2 linked regions of the Candidatus Ruthia magnifica str. Cm (Calyptogena magnifica) genome follow. Each later gene encodes a partner of the first gene's protein in a complex. Links are inferred from orthologs where the notes say so. Each region holds a gene or a part of one and is shown on either strand. Other genes may lie near its edges.

The links.
Region 2: the proteins of tsaD (region 1) and tsaE are in contact, whole or in part, in a crystal structure (PDB 6N9A), measured with the Thermotoga maritima proteins. The link is inferred for Candidatus Ruthia magnifica str. Cm (Calyptogena magnifica) from one-to-one orthologs. Residues at the interface, in WP_004082750.1 of Thermotoga maritima: Cys10, Asp11, Arg49, His50, Leu82, Gly84, Gly135, Gly136, Glu154, Thr155, Leu156, Asp157, Asp158, Ser159, Glu162, Asp165, Lys166, Arg169, Leu170, Tyr175, Lys213, Thr214, Leu217, Tyr218, Gln221, Arg222, Asn324; in WP_004082108.1 of Thermotoga maritima: Leu37, Gly38, Lys46, Lys57, Val59, Lys60, Ser61, Thr63, Phe64, Thr65, Leu66, Met67, Val69, Pro71, Tyr82, Arg83, Leu84, Asp86, Asp88, Phe89, Asp93, Ile128, Asp130, Glu131, Arg134.

What each region holds. Positions count from the first base shown.
Region 1 is NC_008610.1:1,039,357-1,050,774, forward strand. Bases 2,555-5,528 are described here. They hold tsaD (tRNA (adenosine(37)-N6)-threonylcarbamoyltransferase complex transferase subunit TsaD), read right to left. Parts: upstream 4,580-5,528; coding sequence 3,530-4,579; downstream 2,555-3,529. Other genes in these bases: lptB (LPS export ABC transporter ATP-binding protein), read right to left, coding at 4,593-5,318. Also shown: hisA (1-(5-phosphoribosyl)-5-[(5-phosphoribosylamino)methylideneamino]imidazole-4-carboxamide isomerase), read right to left, coding at 1-522; RMAG_RS04855 (VOC family protein), read right to left, coding at 1,120-1,551; RMAG_RS04870 (biotin--[acetyl-CoA-carboxylase] ligase), read right to left, coding at 5,631-6,383; RMAG_RS04875 (diacylglycerol kinase), read right to left, coding at 6,362-6,718; tRNA pseudouridine(38-40) synthase TruA, read left to right, coding at 6,766-7,509; metE (5-methyltetrahydropteroyltriglutamate--homocysteine S-methyltransferase), read right to left, coding at 7,511-9,787; RMAG_RS04890 (LysR family transcriptional regulator), read left to right, coding at 9,886-10,779; RMAG_RS04895 (SLC13 family permease), read left to right, coding at 10,882-11,418.
Region 2 is NC_008610.1:912,065-923,471, reverse strand. The notes cover bases 8,188-11,150. They hold tsaE (tRNA (adenosine(37)-N6)-threonylcarbamoyltransferase complex ATPase subunit type 1 TsaE), read right to left. Parts: upstream 9,923-11,150; coding sequence 9,452-9,922; downstream 8,188-9,451. Other genes in these bases: RMAG_RS04250 (hypothetical protein), read left to right, coding at 10,920-11,150; RMAG_RS04255 (calcium/sodium antiporter), read right to left, coding at 9,907-10,860; RMAG_RS04265 (cobyrinic acid a,c-diamide synthase CobB), read left to right, coding at 8,188-8,436. Outside these bases: RMAG_RS04295 (respiratory nitrate reductase subunit gamma), read left to right, coding at 1-755; sulfate reduction electron transfer complex DsrMKJOP subunit DsrK, read left to right, coding at 757-2,313; RMAG_RS04285 (NAD(P)-binding protein), read left to right, coding at 2,380-4,344; RMAG_RS04280 (hypothetical protein), read left to right, coding at 4,374-4,757; sulfate reduction electron transfer complex DsrMKJOP subunit DsrO, read left to right, coding at 4,754-5,485; nrfD (NrfD/PsrC family molybdoenzyme membrane anchor subunit), read left to right, coding at 5,511-6,713; more of RMAG_RS04265, read left to right, coding at 6,736-8,187; more of RMAG_RS04250, read left to right, coding at 11,151-11,407. UniProt on the Escherichia coli protein: Required for the formation of a threonylcarbamoyl group on adenosine at position 37 (t(6)A37) in tRNAs that read codons beginning with adenine.

The sequences.
Region 1 (11,418 bases):
CATTCCATCACGCGCAATATCCGTATAAACAATAGAACTTACCCCATATTGTTCAAATTTTTTAGATAAATTCACCACATTCAAATCCGTTTGTTGTGTCCAACCTTGTGTTGCCACTAAGCCATCATTCGCATCCAAACCCACAATCACCTTGCTAGGGAATTCACGACACAACTCAGACACAAATTCAGGATTTGTTACCGCCATCGTGCCAATAATCAAATAATCAATGCCTGCTTCAATATAAGCATTCGCAATCTGCATGTTACGAATACCGCCTCCAATTTGCACCGGTAAATCAGGAAATGCTGATACAACTTCAGTTACACTAGATACATTGACAGGCCTTCCTTCAAATGCGCCATTAAGATCCACCAAGTGCACTCTGCGTGCACCTTGTTTTACCCACTGTTCCGCCATTTCAACGGGGCTGTCAGAAAATACCGTCGTATCTTCCATCAAACCCTGTCTTAAACGAACGCATTGCCCATTTTTTAAATCTATTGCTGGAATAACAATCATACTTTTCTCTTAATTATTGTGTCAGCAATATCCAATCACTTCAACTAAATATTGCTAATTAGTATTCTCACCATTTTTAAAATATGATAACAAATCCTAGCAGATAGGTACAATTTATTAATCACACCTTCTAAATAACCACTTATTTTTTCTTGTCTTTCTAGTTACGCATTATAGCTTTTAAATCCTTGCTCACTCTATTAATTTTTTTAACCAAGTAGTGCTTCTTTTAGCAAAAGAAAAGTATATTTAACCAATAATCTTAAGAATATAAACCTATTAATTTAAGTGAAGTCTTTATAAAGCATTTATAGTTTGGCATTACTCTTTCCTTTGTCCTTATTTATTGCCATTAATCACTAAGACTATATTTTTAGCAATAGAGCGGGGCGAAATCAAAGGAAGTACTATAAAAAATTCTATAGCCCAAACTTAATCCAAATAGAAATTACGTTAGAATTAAAACCGAAATCTATTAAATTCATAAACAAAGAAGTAAGCCCAAACATGGAAAGTCGTTATTAGCGCATAAAGAATACGCTGTACTTTACTTTTAAACATTTTATATTTTGCTTAATTAGTAACTATTATGAACACTTACCATTCACCAATGGTCGGCATGCTAACCCATGGTTCTTGTATTTCCAATGCATCACCCTCTTGCAATAGTTCAATTGATATATTATCAGGTGAGCGCACAAAAGCCATATGCCCATTTTTAGGCGGAAAATTAATAACAACACCTGCATCCATCAACTGCTTGCATGTCCCATATATATTTTTTACTCTAAATGCTAAGTGTCCAAAATTCCTCCCTTCAACATATTTCTCTTTATTCCAATTATGAGTAATTTCAATTAATGTGGAGTTTGGATAATTAACATCTTCATCTGCTGCCAAAAAAATAAGCGTGAACTCCTCCTGTGGATAATTCTTCCTACTAACTTCAATCAACCCTAAAACATCACAATAAAAATGCAATGTTTTATCCAGATTAGTTGCTCTAATCATGGTATGTAAATACTTCATGCTTATTTCCTATTGTTCACAGAATTGAATTTTCTCAATTGACTTGAGGAACTTTGACACCATATGAATATCAATTAATTTATTTTTTATAGTCTCTAAATGCTCCTATATTTTATACCCATATCATTAGAATGCCTAACATTAAGCAAATTATAATCATAAAAAACCATGAGATTTTTTGTTCATTTACTTGTTTATAAAGCGACTTTAACATTTTAATTTTCGACTTTAATCCTCAAAATACATTTCAGAAATGATTAAAATTTTATTTTTATCGCAAATTGTACAAATTGATTTTTTATCAGAAACTATAAGCAACTACTAATTTGAGTCAAATACCACCTAGATTCCAGAATACAAACCATACATTAAAGTTTTACTTACAAAAAATTGTAGTAAAGTAACTAACTCTTTTTATCAATTTTAGAGAAAAAATCTTAAAAATATAATTGTTGTTCAGTCATGCCTTACAAACTTCTAATATTTCTTTTATCACCTTTTCATTCATAATCTACAAGAGCAACAATCATACTATTATTTGCTCCTGCAAAAATATTGTCATCAACTTCAATACGGCTATTCACTTACTTTAATATAATTTGCACTCTTTTTAAGAAACTCATCCTCTAAAAGAAACGCATATTCTTCTTTTACTCAGATACTATTTTTTATCATTTGTAAAAAATGTAATAGAACGCCCGTAAAGTAATGATTTTCTATTTTCAAGATAATTATTTTTGTTATTTTCATAAAAATTTTGAAGAATGCTGTTAAAATTGTTGAACAATGGTATTAGTATACTGCCTTTCTACATTTGTGTTGATGCAATCAAAGAAGGAAAGCTAGAAATTAAAAATTTACCTAAAAGCGCTAATAACATATAGATTGCATATCAGAAAGAAAATTTGAAAAACAAAAGCATTGCATTATTTATTAAAACTCTAGTTAGCAACACCTAACTAAATTGCTACCAATCCATAAGTTTCAACACAATAAAAACAAACGAATAAGTCGATAAGTATTAAAATCATACTTTGTTGGTGTTTTAGTTATCAAATCGCCGGCACTTAATTATCTCAATTAAATAAATTTTTCAATAACACTAAATAATGGTTGTTGTCTTGACTTATGGCAACTAGTTTTTCTATTTAACCAAATGTAAGTTTGTCGTTAGGTTTACCTTGTCTTTTTTAATTGAATATTGTAAGCCTTAATAACTCTTTTTCTGATAATTTCATTGGTCTCGCTATTTTAAGTATTTTTATTAAGTAATGCTTCTTTGAGCAAAGGTAACACGTCTAACATCATATCAATTCTATCCAAAAGCGAACCTGATATTTTGTTTTTATATTTGGTAATTTAGTCTGTTGTATAGTAGCATTTACTGGTGCCGTCGCCATAGAATCCACACATACAGATACTCATTGCGTCAATAAGTTATAAATTTACAGGAAAGTGACTTATTAGACAATCCGAGATAGGTAGATTTTTCCGTTTTTTAGGGGTTGGCGTAAACTTTCTAGAACACCTCGAGAAAGTTAGAATAATTCGTCTAAAAAAATGCTAGTAAAATTTTACCTGTGAATAAAAGTGCATTCTAAGACTTTATCGACACTTAGTGGCGACATGATTGGTAAACATCTTGCCAATATTATTTTTACTGAACTAGACAGACTGATTAAAAGTAAATTATGCACCACTACTTTCAGCAATTTTAAGTGCACGTTTTGCGTAATGCCGTTCCTTAACTTGAGAAAAATTATTAACATCTTGTAAAAATCACATATTTTAAGAAAATAAACATATGGGTAAATAATGGCTTTGTCAACAAGTGCATATTGATTTCAATTTTGAGATCATAATTGTAGTCTTTGCTCACACACTACGCCTTCAGGCAAGTCACCTAAAATATGCGCTTCAATAGCTACCAATGACGCATCAAGCCCTATTTGATACACGAGTAAATAATTTGCTTAGTTTACTCAATTTGACTTAATTCTTCTAAACTCCATCTGGGCTTGATATTAATTTCATGATGAGTGTCATGCTGCCCGTGGCTTAGTCGAAAATACCCAACTAAGGCTATCATAGCGCCATTATCAGTACAAAACTCTTGCCTTGGATAAAAGACATTTACATCCAACTTTTGACCCATTTGGTTAAGCTTTTTACGTAAAGACAAGTTTGCACTAACTCCACCTGCAACTACAAGTGTTGCGTATTTAGTTTGTTCCAACGCTCTTCTGCATTTAATCATGAGCGTTTGTGTAGTAGCCACTTCAAAGGCTTTAGCAATATCTTCTTTTTTGCTAGGATACTTGGCAAAAGTATTACGTACAAATGTTTTAAGCCCACTGAAGCTAAAATCAAGGCCAGGACGACCAACCATAGGACATGGAAACTTAAATGCACCGTAGTTGCCTTGCTCAGCAAGCATCGCTAAAGCAGGACCGCCAGGATAGCCCAAACCTAAAATCTTTGCTGTTTTATCAAATGCCTCACCCACTGCATCATCTAAAGATTCGCCCAGAATTTTATATTGACCAATAGCTTTAACATCAATCAGCATGGTATGACCACCTGAAACCAATAAAGCTACAAAGGGAAATTCAGGCTGAGATTCTTCTAGTAAAGGAGTTAACAAATGTCCTTCCATATGGTGCACAGCCAAGGATGGAATATCCAAACTCCAAGCTAAAGATTTAGCCACAGCACACCCTACCAAAAGTGCACCTGCTAAGCCAGGTCCGGCTGTATAGGCAATACCACTTAAATCTTGCAGAGTAAATTTTACGTCTGCTAAAACTGCTTTAATTAAAGGCAACACTCTTTGAATATGATCACGTGATGCTAGCTCTGGAACCACACCACCATACTCAGCATGAATTTTAACGGATGAAAATAATTCGTGCCCAATAAGACCTAGCTCAGAATGATACAAGCCAATACCTGTTTCATCACAAGAGCTTTCTATGCCCAACGTAATAAAGTCAAGTTGAGTGGTTTGTTGATCCTGATTATTGTGCATTGTAGAGACAGAACTAGTCATGCCCGCCTAAATAAACTTCACGAACTTTTTCATTGTAAAGAATTTGCTCTTTATTACCCTGTGCAATAATCACACCATTGTGTAGCACATAGGAGTAGTCACAAGTATCCAGCATTTCACGATAATTATGATCCGTAATTAAGATACCAATATCTTTATTTTTTAAGTGGTAAATAATTTTTTGAATATCACCAACAGAAATTGGATCAACGCTTGCAAATGGCTCATCAAGTAGTACAAATTTTGGATTCGTTGCCAGCGCTCTAGCAATTTCTACTCTTCTTCTTTCACCGCCAGACAGGCTAATACCTTTAATATGATGAATATGTTTAATATTAAATTCTGCCAACAACTCTTCTAATCGATGAACTCTTTGCTTTTTATTGAGACTAAAGTTTAATTCTAACACCGCCATAATGTTATCTTCCACAGAAAGCTTACGAAAAATAGAAGGCTCTTGGGGTAAGTAACCAAGCCCTAAATCAGCACGCTTATGCATAGGCAAATGATCAATTCTTTTTTTGTTCAAAGATACTTGACCTGAATTTGCCCTAACCAAGCCACAAGTAATATAAAAACAAGTAGTTTTCCCCGCACCATTCGGACCTAATAATCCAACTACCTTACCACCTTGTACAAAAAATGAAACATCGTTAACCACACTCCTACCTGCGTAAGATTTACTAATATTTTGTATGCTTAGAACATTACTAGACATAATGATTGATACTGATCATAATTAACGATTTTAACAGTTAAACAGTTATTATATTTAATACTAAAAACCTAAACAAAATAATAATCAAGAACAAGCAAGTGTTAGCACACAATGAACTGGCGGTGATATGAGAATCTGCTAAAATTGTTAATATCAATGGCAATATTGAAGCAAGTGAAAAAAATTGTCATTACTAATAATGGTAACGTTACTGGCGATATAAGTACACCAAGAGTTATTCATAAAAAATAACTCTTGCCTTAGGTGGTGTTTCAATGACAGGCACAAAAGTAAATATTACGCCAATCAACACTAACAAAGATGTAAAAACTCAGATGAATAAATCGATTTAACGCCGTATTGAGTTTCAACCAACAAAACGCCTTGATGATTGATCCCAAGGCAAGTACCGTTAAATAACTGTCTCTTGCTTATATGCTTAACTTGTTTATCTAATAAATAATCTACTTTCGCCCACTTAGCATAAAACTCATCAAAACCACTTGATTCAAAAATATCAAAATATTCTAAAATTTTGTTAATTAAATTTTTACTCAAATTGAGCTTATCAATCGGCGTTGAAATTATTTGTTTCAGATCTATCCAAGATGTTTCGCACTGAAAATTTTGATTAAAATTAACATTCAGCCCCAAACCAATAATGACTGATTGATAATCGCCTTGTAGTGAATTCTCAATCAAAATACCTGCCAATTTCCTATCTTCAAAATAAACATCATTTGGCCATTTAAGTTTCAAATCAGAAATACCGTATTTTTCTAACACATCAACCAATGCTAGACCAATCACCAAGCTTAACCCGTTCAATGAAATATTACTAGGAAAAACATAGCGAATTGATAAAATAATGCTTGTATCTTTCTGGCTCAACCACGTTCGGTTGTATTGACCCTTTCCACGAGTTTGCTCAGAAGCAATGCAAATTTGTGTTTTTGTGCAAAAGGCTAACTGAGATAGATAGTCGTTGGTACTGGATATTGAATCAAAAGTAAAGCATTCAACATCATCGCTCAAATAATTAACTAAATCAGAATAATTAACCATGATATAACAAGTAGAGTTAATGACAACCACACCGCTGCAGAGCCCATATCCTTTGCAGCACCCGATAATACGTGATATCCATCACCAATTCTATCAACCACTGATTCAATAGATGAGTTTAAAACTTCAATAATTAACACTAAAAATATAGGCGCAATTAATAGCACCTTATCAACGGATGAGTCCCCTAAGAAAAATGCCAAAGGAATTAACACAATACTTAACCATAATTCTTGCCTAAAAGCTATTTCAGATTGATAACAAAACTTTAAGCCCTTCATAGAAAAGCCAAAAGCATTGATAATTCTACCCAGCCCTGTTCGTTCATTTTTCATGTAAACTCATTTAAATAGTTAACTTAATTTTACCAAAAAATTGAATCATGAAAATAGCATTAGGTGTTGCATACTTAGGCACAAACTTCCACGGATGGCAGTGTCAAAAACCTAACATCCGCACTGTTCAGCAAGTAGTTGAACAGGCTCTATCAAGCGTTGCCAATCACCCCGTTAGGGTATTTTGTTCTGGTAGAACCGATGCTGGCGTGCATGCCACCTGCCAGGTTATTCACTTTGAAACCAACATTAAGCGCGAAAATAAAGTTTGGCTATTTGGTGGCAATGCTAATCTACCAAGTGATGTTAATTTCACTTGGGTAAAACATGTTAATGATAATTTCCACGCACGATTTAGTGCCATTGCTAGACAATACAACTACAAAATACACAACACAAAAGTTCGCTGTTCCATCATAACAGCTCATTCATTATGGGAATCAAAAAAATTGGACATAATGGCAATGAATAAAGCCAGTAAATATTTAATTGGCAAACATAACTTTTCAGCCTTCAGAGGTAGTTTATGTCAAGCGAAATCCTCCATTAAAACCATTGAATTTATAAAACTAAACAAATGTGATGACAACATTCTACTAGACATAAAAGCCGATGCCTTTTTACATCATATGGTACGCAACATTGTTGGCACATTACTCAAAGTGGGTAAAGGTGAAAAATCCATTGAATGGGTGAAAGAGATACTGGATAATAAGCAGCGCAAGCAAGCCGCCCCTGCCGCCCCGTCCCATGGTCTTTACTTTATTAAAGCTTTTTACTCCAATTTATAAATCAATTTTTTCGAAGCTGTTGGCTGGCTAACACCATATTAGTTAATGCAAGATTTACCTCATCCCAATGTCTAGTTTTTAAGCCACAATCAGGATTGACCCATAGTCTTTTAATAGGGATGTACTTTGCCGCTTTTTGCATGAGTTCAACTATAGAATCAACCGAAGGAATATTAGGAGAATGAATGTCATAAACGCCTGGGCCTATTTCATTAGGATAATCAAACTCATCAAATATATCTAATAATTCCATGTCCGAGCGAGAAGTCTCAATAGTGATAACATCAGCATCCATCTGCGCTATTGCCTCAATAATATCATTAAATTCTGAATAACACATATGTGTGTGAATTTGAGTTTCATCACTTACACCATTAGCACTGACTCGATAAGCCCTAATTGCCCAATCAAGATAAGTTTGCCACTGAGATTTTCGCAGTGGCAAACCCTCTCTTAATGCCGCTTCATCAATCTGAATGATATTTATATTAGATTTTTCAAGGTCCAATACCTCATCTCTAATAGCCAAAGACAACTGCAAACATGTTGTCGCTCTTGGCTGGTCATCACGCACAAATGACCAATTCAACATCGTAACAGGGCCTGTAATCATGCCTTTCATAGGCTTATTAGTGAGTGACTGAGCGTAGGTTATCCAATCTAGCGTCATGGGTTTTGGACGAAAAATATCACCAAAAATAATCGGTGGCTTGACACAACGCGAACCATAAGATTGCACCCAACCAAATTGACTAAATACATAGCCACTTAGTTGTTGTCCAAAATATTCCACCATGTCATTACGTTCAGGTTCACCATGCACCAAAACATCTAAACCCAAGTGTTCTTGCACTTGCACACAATACCTAATTTCAGAACGCATCGTTTGCATATATTGCTCTGCTGATAATTTACCCAATTTATAATCGTGTCTGGCTTGTCTAATCTCTAGCGTTTGTGGAAACGAACCAATGGTCGTGGTTGGATATAAAGGTAAGTTAAATTTTTCACTTTGCAATTTTGTTCTACTCTTATAATCAGATTGACGATTACCCAGTTCATCATTTACTTTAGCAATGCGTTCTTTAACTTTAGCGTTATGCACAAGTGGTGAATATTTTTTAGAATTAATGGCATCAATATTATTTGCTATTTCTTTAGTTACACTTGCTTGACCTTGATTAAGTGCTTGTGCTAATAAGCTTAGTTCTTCTAATTTTTGCACAGCAAACCCAAGCCATGATTTAATATCGTCATTCAGTTCTTGCTCGCTGTCTAAATCCACAGGCACGTGCAATAATGAGCAAGACGGGGCTAGCCATAATCTATTTTGTAATTGCTGGTGAATAGGTTCTAGCCACAACAAGGTTGTACTTAAATCTGTTTTCCAAATATTACGACCATTTACCACACCCAATGATAAAATTTTATCATCTGATAGACTATCAATCAGCAATTGAACCTCATCTTTTGCATTAATTGCATCAATATGTAACCCGTCAATAGGTAAGCCACAAGCAAAGCTTAAATTATCCTGTAAAGTACCAAAATAACTAACAAGTAACAATTTAATCGGACTATTTGCCAATATATCATAAGCCTTCCTAAACGCCACTTGCCAATCTGTTTCTAATTCTGTGACCAAAATAGGTTCATCAACCTGTATCCACTCTATGCCTAACTTTACCAATTCATCAAATAATTGCGTATACACTTTAACCAATGAGTCTAATAAATCTAGTTTATTGATTTTATCTTTAGACTTGCCTAACCATAAGTAAGTGACTGGGCCAATAACAACAGGCTTAACCTTTACACCTTGCGCTTGCGCTTGTCTAATTTGTGCAATCAGACGTTGTGCTTGGAGTGCAAAGTTTGTCTCTTGACTAAATTCTGGTACAATATAGTGATAATTGGTGTCAAACCATTTGGTCATCTCACCCGCTTGAATACAAGTACGCTCAGACTCATTAATAAAGGCGCGCCCACGCGCTACTCGAAAATAGTTATCTAGCTCATTATCTGATAAATTTTCAGCACGTTTTGGGATATTACCTAATAAAAAACTCATATCCAAAACATGATCATAAAAAGAAAAATCACCTACTGGCACCCAATCTAATTTATTTTGATTTTGCCAGTATTGCTTGCATAATGTACTAGCAGTTTGCAATAACTCATCTTGAGAGATTGCATTTGACCAATATTTTTCTAATGCAAATTTTAACTCCCGATGTCTACCAATACGTGGAAAACCCAAATTGTGTATTGTAACCATAATTGAGATTCCTACTGAATTAAAGTCAAAGATTATATAAGGGCTACTATATAAAGTAAAATGATTATTTTTAACTTAACAATGAATTATATTCATATATGATAACGCTTAAACATTTAAAAATCATCCAAGCATTACATGAAAATAGCACTTTAACGCGCGCTGCAAATGTGTTATATTTGAGTCAATCTGCCTTATCCCACCAAATTCGTTACTTAGAGGAAAAACTGGGTGTTACACTCTGGGAACGAAAAGGTAGAAATTTACTCCTCACAAAAGCAGGTGAATTATTATTACAAACTGCACAACAATTGTTGCCAATTTTAGAACAAACTGAGAAAACTTTGAAAGCCTATGCACAAGGTCACCAAGGTATTTTACGTATAGGCGTTGAATATTATCCTTGCTATAAGTGGCTAACAAAGGTCATTGGTGTGTTTTTGCAAAAAATGCCTAATGTTGAAGTAGAAATCATCAACAAATTTCAATTTTCTGGGCACGAAGGGTTGCTCAATTACCATATTGATATTCTAATTACACCTGATATAGAGAAAAAAGCAAACATTCACATTGAAACACTCACCCAATATAATTTGGTACTTTTAGTTGCTGATAAACACCCACTAGCACATAAAAAAGTAATTATACCAAAAGACTTAGCTCATAAAACTTTACTTACTTTTCCTGTGCCACTAGAACGACTCGATATTTTAACAAAATTTTTAAACCCAGCACATACCAAGCTCAAATATATTAAAAAAATTGAATCCATTGAGATCATACTACAAATGACAACGCTCGGACGTGGAGTTTGTATATTCCCAGAATGGCTGGCAGATGAATTTATTAAAAAAATGCCTGTTAAAAAAATTCGTATAAGCGCCAACGGGCTTAGTCAAAAACTCTTTGCAATTTTGCGTAAACAAGACAAAGAAATTAATTATATTCAACGCTTTGTCAAAATTAGTAAGAAGGTAGTCAATAAGACCTAAAAAATTACTTAATCAGTAAAAAACTTGTTTGGTGATGATTAATAATGTTGTGATTATGGTATAATTTTTTCTATTATTTTTTATGCTTAAAAAATCAAAATCATGTTAAATAAACAAAATATTTTAGCTATTATTTTTGCTATTTTTGCCGTGTGGCTTTCAACAATTGCACCAACTACTCCCATCTCTTGGATGTTGGGCATTCTAGTATTAACAATTTATTTGTTTACTTTTGAAGTGTTAGAAATTGATGAAGCCTCCATTACTATTATGATTATTTTAGGATTAAGCTCTATACCATGGATTCATACTTTAATGGGTCTAGAAGAAGGTTTGGTTGATAACCAGAGACTGTTTGATGGATTTTCTTCTAATGCAGTTATGTCAATTATTGCGGTAATGATTATTGGTGCAGGCTTAGATAAGACAGGATTAATGGGCAAGGTTGCTACTTTTATTCTTAAAGTAGGGGGTAGTTCTGAACCAAGAGTGATTCCAATCATCTCTTCTACCGTTGGATTTATCTCATCTTTTATGCAAAATGTAGGTGCAGCTGCACTATTTATCCCTGTTGTGAGTCGTATTTCATCACGCTCTGGTATTCCAATATCACGGCTATTAATGCCGATGGGATTTACA
Region 2 (11,407 bases), 130 kb from region 1 along the record:
TTTTTATCGCTTTATTTTATATTTCATTAATTGTATTCCTTGTTGGAATGGCGAGAAAAATTTATCAATTTTGGATAACGCCAGCTCCCCTTAAAATTCCAACAGCACCAACTCCGTTAACACAAATAGGTGTGATTATGCTTATGATACGTGAAGTAGTTTTATTTGAAAGTTTATTTAAATCAAACAAATGGATTTGGTTGTTTGGCTGGTTGTTTCATATCGGCCTGTTATTGGTTTTAATTCGCCATATACGTTATTTTTGGATAGGTGACTTGCCTGGTATATTTTTATTAACCCAACCATTTAAATATGCTGCTTTTACTATGGTGATTGGTCTTGTTGGACTTATGTTGCGTCGTATTTTTGTTGAGCGTATTCGTTATATTTCAGCACCGAGTGATTATTTAATGTTGATTATGTTACTTATTATTGGCATAAGTGGTGCTGTGATGACATTTACCAGCAATCATACAGATATTATTATGGTGAAGGAATTTGCCTCAGGTTTAGTGAATTTTAATTGGGCAAACCTACCAATAGAAGTGCATTTTTTAGTACATATTTTCTTGGTATTTGTATTGATGGCAATTTTTCCGATTTCTAAATTATTACACGTGCCAGGTATTTTCTTTAGCCCTACACTAAATCAAGTGGATAATGCTCGCTCAAAACGTCATATTTCATCTTGGGCACTTAAGCAAGAGCAAGAGCATGCAACACAATTAGAACAAACTTTAGGTAAAGACGAATAATATGAAAAAAGAATTTGACATCCCGGTATTACCCACTTATCTTGAAATTCCTGAATTAAAAGAAGATATTATGGATGGCGAAGGACCGTTCAAATCCACGCAAGAATTTCAAAATTCATTAGGTTTTCCTGGTGAAAAGGTAGACAATTGGCAGCAAGTTGCTATTGATAAAATGAGTGAACTTAAATCTAAATATCGCTCCGTACAAGTATTTTTAGATTCGTGTGTTAAATGTGGTGCTTGTACCGATAAGTGTCATTATTTTTTAGGCTCTTCAGATCCAAAAAATATGCCAGTTGCACGTCAAGATTTATTTAGAAGTGTTTATCGTCGTCATTTCACTTTTGCAGGTAAATACTTTCCTAAATTGGTAGGCGCTAAAGAATTAGACGATGATATGTTAGATGATTGGTATAACTATTTTCATCAGTGTTCACAATGTCGTCGTTGTTCAGTATTTTGTCCATACGGTATTGATACAGCTGAAATTTCAATGGCAGCTCGTGAAGTGTTAGATACGGTTGGCATAGGTCAAAAATATTGTAATCAAATTTTAGGCAAGGCTTTAACAATTGGCAATAACTTGGGTTTACCTGAGCCAGCTTTGCGTGATACATTGCTTGACCTTGAAGAAGAAATTGAAGAAGAGACAGGTGGGATTGCCGTTAAATACCCCTTAGACCAAAAAAAGGCAGAAATTTTATTAATCACCCCATCGGCAGACTTTTTTGCTGAACCTCATATTGATGGGTTAATCGGTTATGGTAAAGTATTTCATCAAGATGGTGTTAGTTGGACGTTAAGTTCATATGCTTCTGAAGGTGCAAACTTTGGTATGTTTATTGGTTCTTATGATGTAATGCGTAAGGCTGCTTTGCGTATTCGTAAGGCAGCACTTGATTTAGAAGTGTCACGGGTTATGGTGGGTGAGTGTGGACATGCTTGGCGTGTTGCTTATAGTTTTTGGAATACTCTATCAGGCGTAGGTGCAGGTGCTGCCGATGAATTTGGTCAAAAATTACAAAACCAATTAGATCCTCGTTATCCACAACCACAACATATTATTGAATATACCCATGACTTAATTCAAAGAGGTAAATTAACCTTTAATAAGTCTGCTAATGATGATCGAACGGTTACTTTTCATGATTCATGCAATGTTGCCCGTGCAACTAATATGGGTGGTATTTCAGGTGGTCAATTTATTTTGCCACGTGATGTTATTAAAGCTGTGTGTAATAATTATGTTGATATGGAACGTAGCACAATTAAAGAGGCTACTTTTTGTTGCGGTGGTGGTGGTGGTTTATTAACAGACGATTTAATGGAAATTCGTGTGAAAGGTGCAATGCCAAGAATGCAAGCACTGAAAGCAGTTGAAAAAAATAATGGTGTTAATACACTGGCTGCTATTTGTGCCATTTGTAAGTCGCAATTTTCTAAAGTACTACCTAAATTTGATTTTGACCCGTACATGATTGTGAGTGTTCACCAGTTAGTGAGTGAAGCAATTATTATGGATAAGCCACAAACAGAAGCCCAAAAGGACCAACCATAAACTGATACTGATGATGCCACGTTGGTAGAAACAGCAGAAACTTAAACGAAAATAAGGAGATTTGATATGCAAAAGAACCCATATGGCGTACCAACTAAGGGCTATAATCACACATTCAGATTATATACCGATGATGGTGATGAACTAAAAACAGTGCCGTGGAGTCAAAAAATTTTTAAAGAAGACACCTCTCATAAGTGCCCTACTTATGTCACTCAAACGCCACCTTGTCAAGGTTCGTGTCCTTCAGGACATAATATTCGTGGCTGGTTAGATATTGTTCGCGGCATGGAGAAGCCTTTTGGTGACTTATCTTGGCAAGAGTACGCATTTCAACGCGCTACAGATTCAAATCCATTTCCATCAGTGATGGGTCGTGTTTGTCCAGCACCTTGTGAAGATGGTTGTAATCGTAATGAAGTCGAAGATACGGTCGGTATTAATGCGGTTGAGCAGTTTATTGGCGATAATGCAAAAGTTGAAGGTTATACGTTTAAAATTGATGTTAAAGATACAGGCAAAAAAGTTGCTATTATTGGTGGAGGTTGTGGCGGTTTGGCAGCAGCACTTAAATTACGTCGTCAAGGCCACAGTGTAACTGTATTTGAAAAATATGATCAATTAGGCGGCATGATGATGTACGGTATTCCTGATTATCGTGTACCACGTGATGTATTGTCTTATGAGATTGATCGTATTATCAATACAGGCGTTGAAACTAGAATGAACACGAAAGTTGGTGTTGACGTTACTATTGACGAATTAGAAAAAGAATTTGATGCTGTTTTGTTTGCAATAGGCGCTATGAGCGGTCGTACATTGCCTATTCCAGGTGGTGAAGCAATAAATTGTGTCTCTGGTGTTGCTTTTCTTGAAGCGTACAATCAAGGTCGTTTGAAACACATTACAGGCAAGGTGATTTGTATTGGTGGTGGCGATACTTCAATTGATGTTGTGTCAGTTGCACGCCGCTTGGGTAATATTAATAATGCTGCTGAAAAAGACCGTCCTGAACATATTATCTTTAGTGATACAGCGCATGATGTGGTCGATACTTCTAAGCGCTTAGGTGCAGACGTATTGTTAACAACACGTTCTACCGTTGAAAATATGCCAGCAGCGCAAGAAGAAATTGATGATGCAACTCGTGAGGGTGTTGAAATTCAAGGACAGTTACAACCTGTTGAAGTAGTTATAGAGAAAGATGGTCGTGCAACTGCACTACGTATGATTCGTTTAGAAAAAGATGGAAATACGCCAATTGAAGGCTCTGAATTTGATACTGAGTGCGAGTTGATTGTTTCTGCCATTGGTCAAGGTGTTGATTCTGAAGGTATGGACACTTCCTTTTTTAATGAACATGGATTTATTGATGCAGATAAGAACTATCAAGTACCTAATAAACCAGGTTTCTTTGTTTGTGGTGATGTGGTTCGTCCACACTTATTAACAACTGCTATTGGTCAAGCATCAATTGTTGCTGAAAGTATTGGTGATTATCTCGTGGGCGCTGATCAGCATACTCGCCCTAAGATTGATGTTAGTTATTTTGATTTAATGAATAAGTTAAAAGAATGGGACCTTTCTCCTGAATCTTATGAGTTAGATTCTAATGTTGCAGTCTCAACAGATACTGCTGATTTTGCGGTGCATAATTATGAAGATCGGGCTTTTGCCTCCATTATTCCACATACGGAATTATTTTTGGGTCATTTTGATTATGAACAACGCAATCAACGCAATCATAAATTGGTAAATGTTGACAACGTACTAGGTAATTTTGATGAACGTTTAATTGGTTACACTGAAGAGGAAGTACAAAAAGAAGCAGCTCGTTGTATGTCTTGTGGTTTGTGTTTTGAATGTGATAACTGTGTGATGTATTGCCCTCAAGATGCGGTCTTTAAGGTTAAGAAAGACAAGGCAACTCTGGGTAGATATGTTGATACTGATTACAATAAGTGTATTGGTTGTCATATTTGTGCTGACGTTTGTCCGACTGGTTATATTCAAATGGGCCTTGGTGAATAATTCGATTTAATCTAAGTGTAATAAAAATTATGAATCATTTGCTGGTTGTTTTTTTAAGTTTGTTGATAGGTAATGTGTTTGCGCATACTAACGAACATGATAATCTTGGTGAGCAAGCCAATTCTATTAAGGCATCTGGCAAAGTATTTCATGAAAGTATTTCGATTATTCGAAAAATGCATCCTGAATTTTTACGTCATAAGCGTGATAAAACCTTGCGCCAAGGTGTACGAACGAATGAATATTCTTTAAAAGGTTGTGTGTCGTGCCATGCTAATAAAAATAAGACAATCAATCAGTACTATTCAGTTAATAAGAAGGATCAATTTTGTTCAGATTGTCATGAACAAGTCGGTGTTAGTCTTGATTGCTTTAGTTGTCACCGCACGAAACCAAAGGAAGGTTCATTATGAGTAAAATATTAAATCGTCGCGATTTTATTAAAACCACGAGCACAACAACAATTGGTGTTGCTATAGTTACTAGTGGTATTACCTTGACAGCGTTTGCCAGTACTAATAAAACACCGGTGACCAATGAAAAACGCTGGGGTATGTTGATTGATACTAATAAGTTAAGTGAAGTTGATATTGATGGCATGGTTAGCGCTTGTCAAAAGGAGCAAGGATGGGGCTCTGAGGTACACTCAACAGACAATCAAAAACCAGACTGGATTAAAAAACTAAAGGTTAAAGATAAAGCCACTGGTAAAGTTAGTAATCTTGCATTGATGTGCCAACATTGCAAAGAGCCACCTTGTGTTGATGTTTGTCCAACAAATGCCTCTATGAAGCGTGAAGATGGGATTGTATTGGTAGATAAGCATTTATGTATTGGTTGTCGTTATTGTATGATGGCTTGTCCATATGACGCTCGCTCGTTTGTACATGAGACACTAAACAATCAAAAAGAACACATGCCTCGTGGTAAAGGCACTGTTGAATCTTGTACAATGTGTGTACACAAGGTTGACAAAGGTGAGATGCCTGCTTGTGTTGAAAGTGTAAACAGTGATGCTGTTATTTTTGGTGATTTATATGACGTGTCAAGTAAAATTAATCAAACCTTGAAAACAGTTCAATCTACACAAATTAGAGCAGATCTTAATTTAAATACTGGCGTGCGCTATAGTGGTATTTAAATAATAAATTTAATTTGGAAATTTTATGAGCAATATTCGTTTTGAACAAATTGAAGGAAAAAGTTTAGGATTCTATATACTAGTTGCAGGACTGTTGATTTTAATTTTAACTGCATTAGGTAGTGCATATTATATGGAGCATCATGGTCATTTTGTGACTGGTATGAACAATCGTATTGTATGGGGCATGCCACATGTGTTTGCCTTGTTTTTGATAGTAGCGGCGAGTGGTGCGCTAAACGTGGCTTCAATTTCTTCTGTGTTTAATAAAAAATTATATAAACCCTTATCACGCTTATCTGGCTTAGTTGCGTTATCGTTATTAGCTGGTGGTTTAATGATATTAGTGCTTGATTTAGGTCGTCCAGATCGTTTGATTATTGCCATGACTGAATATAATTTTAAATCAATTTTTGCTTGGAACATTATTTTATATAATGGTTTTTTTGTTGTGGTTGCTGTTTATTTGTGGTTACTGTTTGAACGCCGCATGAATAAATTTAGCCGAAAAGCTGGCTTGATCGCTTTTGGTTGGCGCTTAATTTTAACCACAGGCACAGGCTCTATTTTTGGATTTTTAGTTGCTAAACAGGCTTACGACGCTGTTATTATGGCGCCTATGTTTATCATTATGTCTTTTGCTTTTGGTTTAGCATTTTTCATACTTATTTTAATAGTAAGTTACCAGTGGACTAACAGGCTTTTAGGGGATGCTGTGGTTAATCGTTTGAGTAACCTTTTGGGTGTGTTTGTCGCAGCGGTAATGTATTTTGTGACTATATATCATTTGGGTAGTTTGTACTTAGCAGAAAATATGGGTATTGAAAGTTTTATTCTTTTTGATGGCAGTATTTATACAAAATTATTTTGGTATGGGCAAATTATTTTAGGCGGCCTAATTCCAATAGTATTGATTTATCATCCGACCACTAAGGGTAATCGCTCAATGTTAGGCTTGGCTTCTGTGTTAATTATTATTGGTGGACTTATTCAGTTGTATGTTATTATCATCGGTGGTCAAGAATATCCTATGGAATTATTTCCAGGTAAAGAAATTTTAGAAGGTTATGGTGGTATTGCTCAATATTCAGCTTCGTTACCAGAAATTTTTCTTAGTATTGGTGGCATTGCTTTGGCAATCATTGTAGTGACATTCTTAGTTAAATTTTTAGCATTCTTGCCAGAGAGTTTGGCTGATGATGTGGCTGATCCGCACTATAAAAGCTAATTTGATTATAATAGGGTAGATAATGCCTTCATCATTTTACTTATCTGCTGCTCATAAATCCTCAGGTAAAACTATTATTAGTTTGGGATTGTGCGCTGCATTTAAACAACAATCTTTAAAGGTTCAAACCTTTAAAAAAGGACCTGATTATATTGACCCTATTTGGCTTACTCAAGCCAGTGGCGTTCCTTGCTATAATTTAGATTTTTACAACATGACTGATGATGAAATCATCCAATTGTATAACAATCAAAGTGTCAATAGTGATCTTACTATTATTGAAGGCAATAAGGGCTTGTTTGATGGTATGAGTGTTACTGGTGGTGATGCCAATGCCGATCTTGTTAAATTGTTAAATATTCCTGTGGTATTAGTGATTGACAGCACAGGTATTACCCGTGGTGTGGCACCATTACTTAGTGGCTATCAGGCGTTTGATAAAAATTTAGATATTGTTGGTGTTATCCTTAATAAAGTAGCCAGTGAGCGCCATGAGTCAAAATTAATTCAAGCTATTGAGTATTATACTGATATTCCTTTGTTAGGCTGCGTGCGTCGTTCTAAATCACTAGTGATTGATGAGCGTCATCTGGGTTTAATACCTGTCAATGAAACATTACAATTGCAAACTTTTATCAACAAAGTTGCTAGTATTATTATAGATCAAGTTGACCTTAACGTATTAATGAATTTAAATTGTATTAAATTTAATAAGCAAATTATTAATACTAATACAATTAAGAAAAAAATCACGGTTGCTATTGCTAAAGATAGAGCGTTTAGTTTTTATTATCAAGATGATTTGGATAAATTTGAGTCGTTAGGTGTTAACATAAAATATTTTGACACACTTAAAAATCATAATTTGCCAGTATGTGATGGGTTATTTATCGGCGGCGGTTTTCCAGAAATGCAACTTAAAGCGTTAAATGCCAATCAACTCTTACTAGAAAATATTAAAACCAAAATAGAGCAAGGCTTGCCAACATATGTTGAATGTGGTGGCTTGATGTATTTAACTAACAGTATTACCTATAATAAACAAACCCATCCAATGGTAGGTGTGATTGATGCAAATACGTATATGACACCCAAACCTGTTGGTAGGGGTTATGTTGAGTTGACACCAACCGATGAGCATTGTTGGTCTAACGTGTCTAAGCGTATTTATGCTCACGAGTTTCATTACTCAAAGCTTAAAAATATTAACGTCAATACACGTTATGCTTTTAAGGTTTTGCGCGGTGTGGGTATAGATAATAAGTTTGATGGCATTATTAAGCACAATCTTTTGGCTTCGTATACACACTTACGTAATGTAACTGGTAATGCGTGGGTTGTACAATTTGTTAACTTTATAAGAAAGATTAAAAAAAAAATCATGATTATAATTACAAAAAAAGCAGCGAATGAAATTATTTTATCAGCCTATAATCTAGAAACACAGGGACTATTAATTCGTTTTGCTGTTGATAAAACTGATGAAGGCTTCCAATACCTAATGGGCTTTGATGCTCGCAATGACAATGATATTCATCTTAAATCTAATGATATTGAGTATATTTTTGTTTATGAGCAGAAAACACTGCTTGAAGGCATGGTGGTGGATTTTGACAAAATAGATAAAGATAGCGATTATCATTTTATATTTATGAACCCAAATGATCCAAACTACGAGCCGCCAAAAGAAGGACATGCACCTGATAAATCAAATAAAAAATAGCTCATTCAGGTTTTATTTGTAATAATCTAGGATGTCTTGATAAGTTGTACTGGCAATCTTATCCTATTGTTTTGAATTGTTAAGTCGTTCGGCTTCAGGGTTAGAAATAAACGCAGTTTCAACTAATACAGAAAGAATAAAAGGTGTTTTTAAGATAACAAAATCTACCTTTTGCGATATTTTTTATACAAATAAACTAAAACCCTCACTTATTCGTTTGAGAATTTTAAATCCTAGTTTTTAACTTTGAATGTCTAGATCTTTTCTAAAAAATTCCATAAAATTTTATTCAAATTGATCTTCTTTAATTAACGCCTCATTAACCACAAATTGATCAGCTATATTTTTCAATTTTTCTAAATCTCTAGCAAATTTGGTTGAGCCGTCACGTTCTGACAAAGTATAAACTGAAGCACTTCTAGTTTTTGTACATTTGACTGAATCAAATCATTATGAATTGAAATAAATAACGAAGCATAGTTGGTTTAGTCAAACTAACATAATAATCCATCGTCTAATAAAGATGGTTTTCATGCCTCGGTTCGATTGATTTTTGAGTAATTTTCAGGGTTAGTATACTTTTCTTTTAAATACCGATAACCCAGCGTATCTGAGTTTTCATGACCATGACTTGTTATATTTTTAACCTTACTTGGTTGGTTCCCTGATTATTGAGCTTTAGGGTGTAATTTTTTAGCAGTTTCGAACGTAAATATTAACGTATTTTTCCAATGTACTGATCTTGATAAAAGAGCTTTTATAAGTTCGATTAAGTGATTTTTAATTTTTAAAACAACTTATTTTTTTGTCCATTAATTGAAAATTTAATATTTGGCTTAATATTAATGACAATTCTAGCTCGCTTAGGCGATGTTCAAAAATGAAAGTTAAATAACGTGGTTTTATTGTTTGCATAAACATTACTAATAAAGAGAATAAGACGAATAAATGTATTTTTCAATACAAACAAATCCTCTTTGTTTATTGAATTAAAAGAAATTGTATTTGAGATTTCTTATAAATTGATGCATGTGAGTAGCTGACTTCCAACTTGTGTATATGCAATAATTTCCAGTTCACGCTTATCAAAATCATTAGTGATTTTAATTACCATATCTGCTGGAGCAATCATACCTTTGCCTAAATTTGCCCATTCAATCAGTTGAATGTGATTAGGCGCTAAATATTCTCGAATACCAATATATTCTAATTCTTGTGCATCGCTTAATCGATAACAGTCAAAGTGATGAATATTGACTTTGTCATTAATATAACTTTCTACCAGAGAATAGGTGGGGCTTTTAACTCGATCAAACCCATAAAATTGAATAAATCCTCTAGCTAGAGTAGTTTTTCCAATTCCTAAATCACCTTCTAAATAAATAACTATGCAATTATTAATTAATTGAGCACATTGAGCCAATTGATGCGCAAAATCATAAGTCTCAAATTCACTGTGAAGGGTTAATTTCAAAATAATTGCCATATATAAAGACCAAACATACCAATAAGAACAAACCCTTTAAAACGATTAATAATGTGTTTTTTGTTAAATTTATAAGAGACAATAAACAGTAGAATAGTCAACAATAACATGACTGGGTAGTCTCTGCTAATAACCTCTACTGGTACATCTGATGGGTGGATCAATCCTGGTATAGCCAATACCGCAATGGTATTAAATAAATTAGAACCGATGACATTGCCTATCACCATTGCATATTGTTTTTTTAAAACACTTGTGATTGATACTGCCAGTTCTGGTAGACCGGTACCTAGTGCCACTACACTAAGCCCAATAATTAAATCTGAAACACCAAATACTTTAGCCACTTCTATACTGCCCCAAACCACAAGTTTTGCGCTAGAGATCAAACTCACCAAATTCACAATCAACATTATCCAAGTTTTTTTAACCTGAGTTTTGCTTACATTGTGTTCGAATTCGTCAAATTCGTGATACATTTTATTTTTTGCTTGCTTTATAGTATAAGCAAAAAATAAAACCAATAAAGACAATAAAATCATACCATCTGTAAAATCAAGACGATAATCCCACAACAATAGCCCCAAACAAAGTGTGACAACCATTAAAAATAGCCATTCTTTTTTAAAAACATCCCCTTGTACTTCAATTGGGCTAATAATTGCACTAATACCTAATACTAGGCTAATATTGAAAATATTAGAACCAATAGCATTGCCAATACTAAGTCCTGTATTACCTTCTATAGCAGCAAGTGCTGACACTAGCATTTCAGGCGTACTAGTGCCAAACCCAAAGATAATTAATCCAATAATGAGTGGCGATATCTTGAAAATATTAGCAATTTTTGTCCCATTCTCAGTGAATTTATCTGCACTCCAAATTAAAAGTACAAATCCTGATAATAAAGCAATAATTGGTAGTAGAATATTCGACATAATTAATAAAGAAATCTTTGTATAAAATTTTCACTTATTATAAAGACATATAAATCCAAATGAACAAAACAGAATTCTTAATTGGCCGTAGTGGCTTAGATTTACTTGATGATTTTTACCCTGATGATTTGCCTAATGAATGGCGTTTTGACTATTACTCAATCTTATTCAAAGCTTTGGCTTTAAAAATTGATACTGAAGAAGATCTAGAGCAAATATTTACAGAATTAGAAGACTTTGATGAAGTGTTTGAATTGGTTATATCCATTGAACAGGCGCAGTTATTAGATGTAACTCAACTTACATCAAAACTTAAACTGATTTATCAATATCGGTCTCAGTTTAATTTATTTTGTGAACTTGATGAGCAGCCAAGTGATGAAGTAATGACGATATTAAGTGATTATCAATTATGCCTCCAGTCTAATAAAAAACTAAAACTTGATTTAAATACCAAATTAATTACAAACAAATATTTACATTTTAATCAATTGCCCATTCGTTACACTTCTAACGTTTTGGATGAAAAGCAAATTCGGAATTTTTT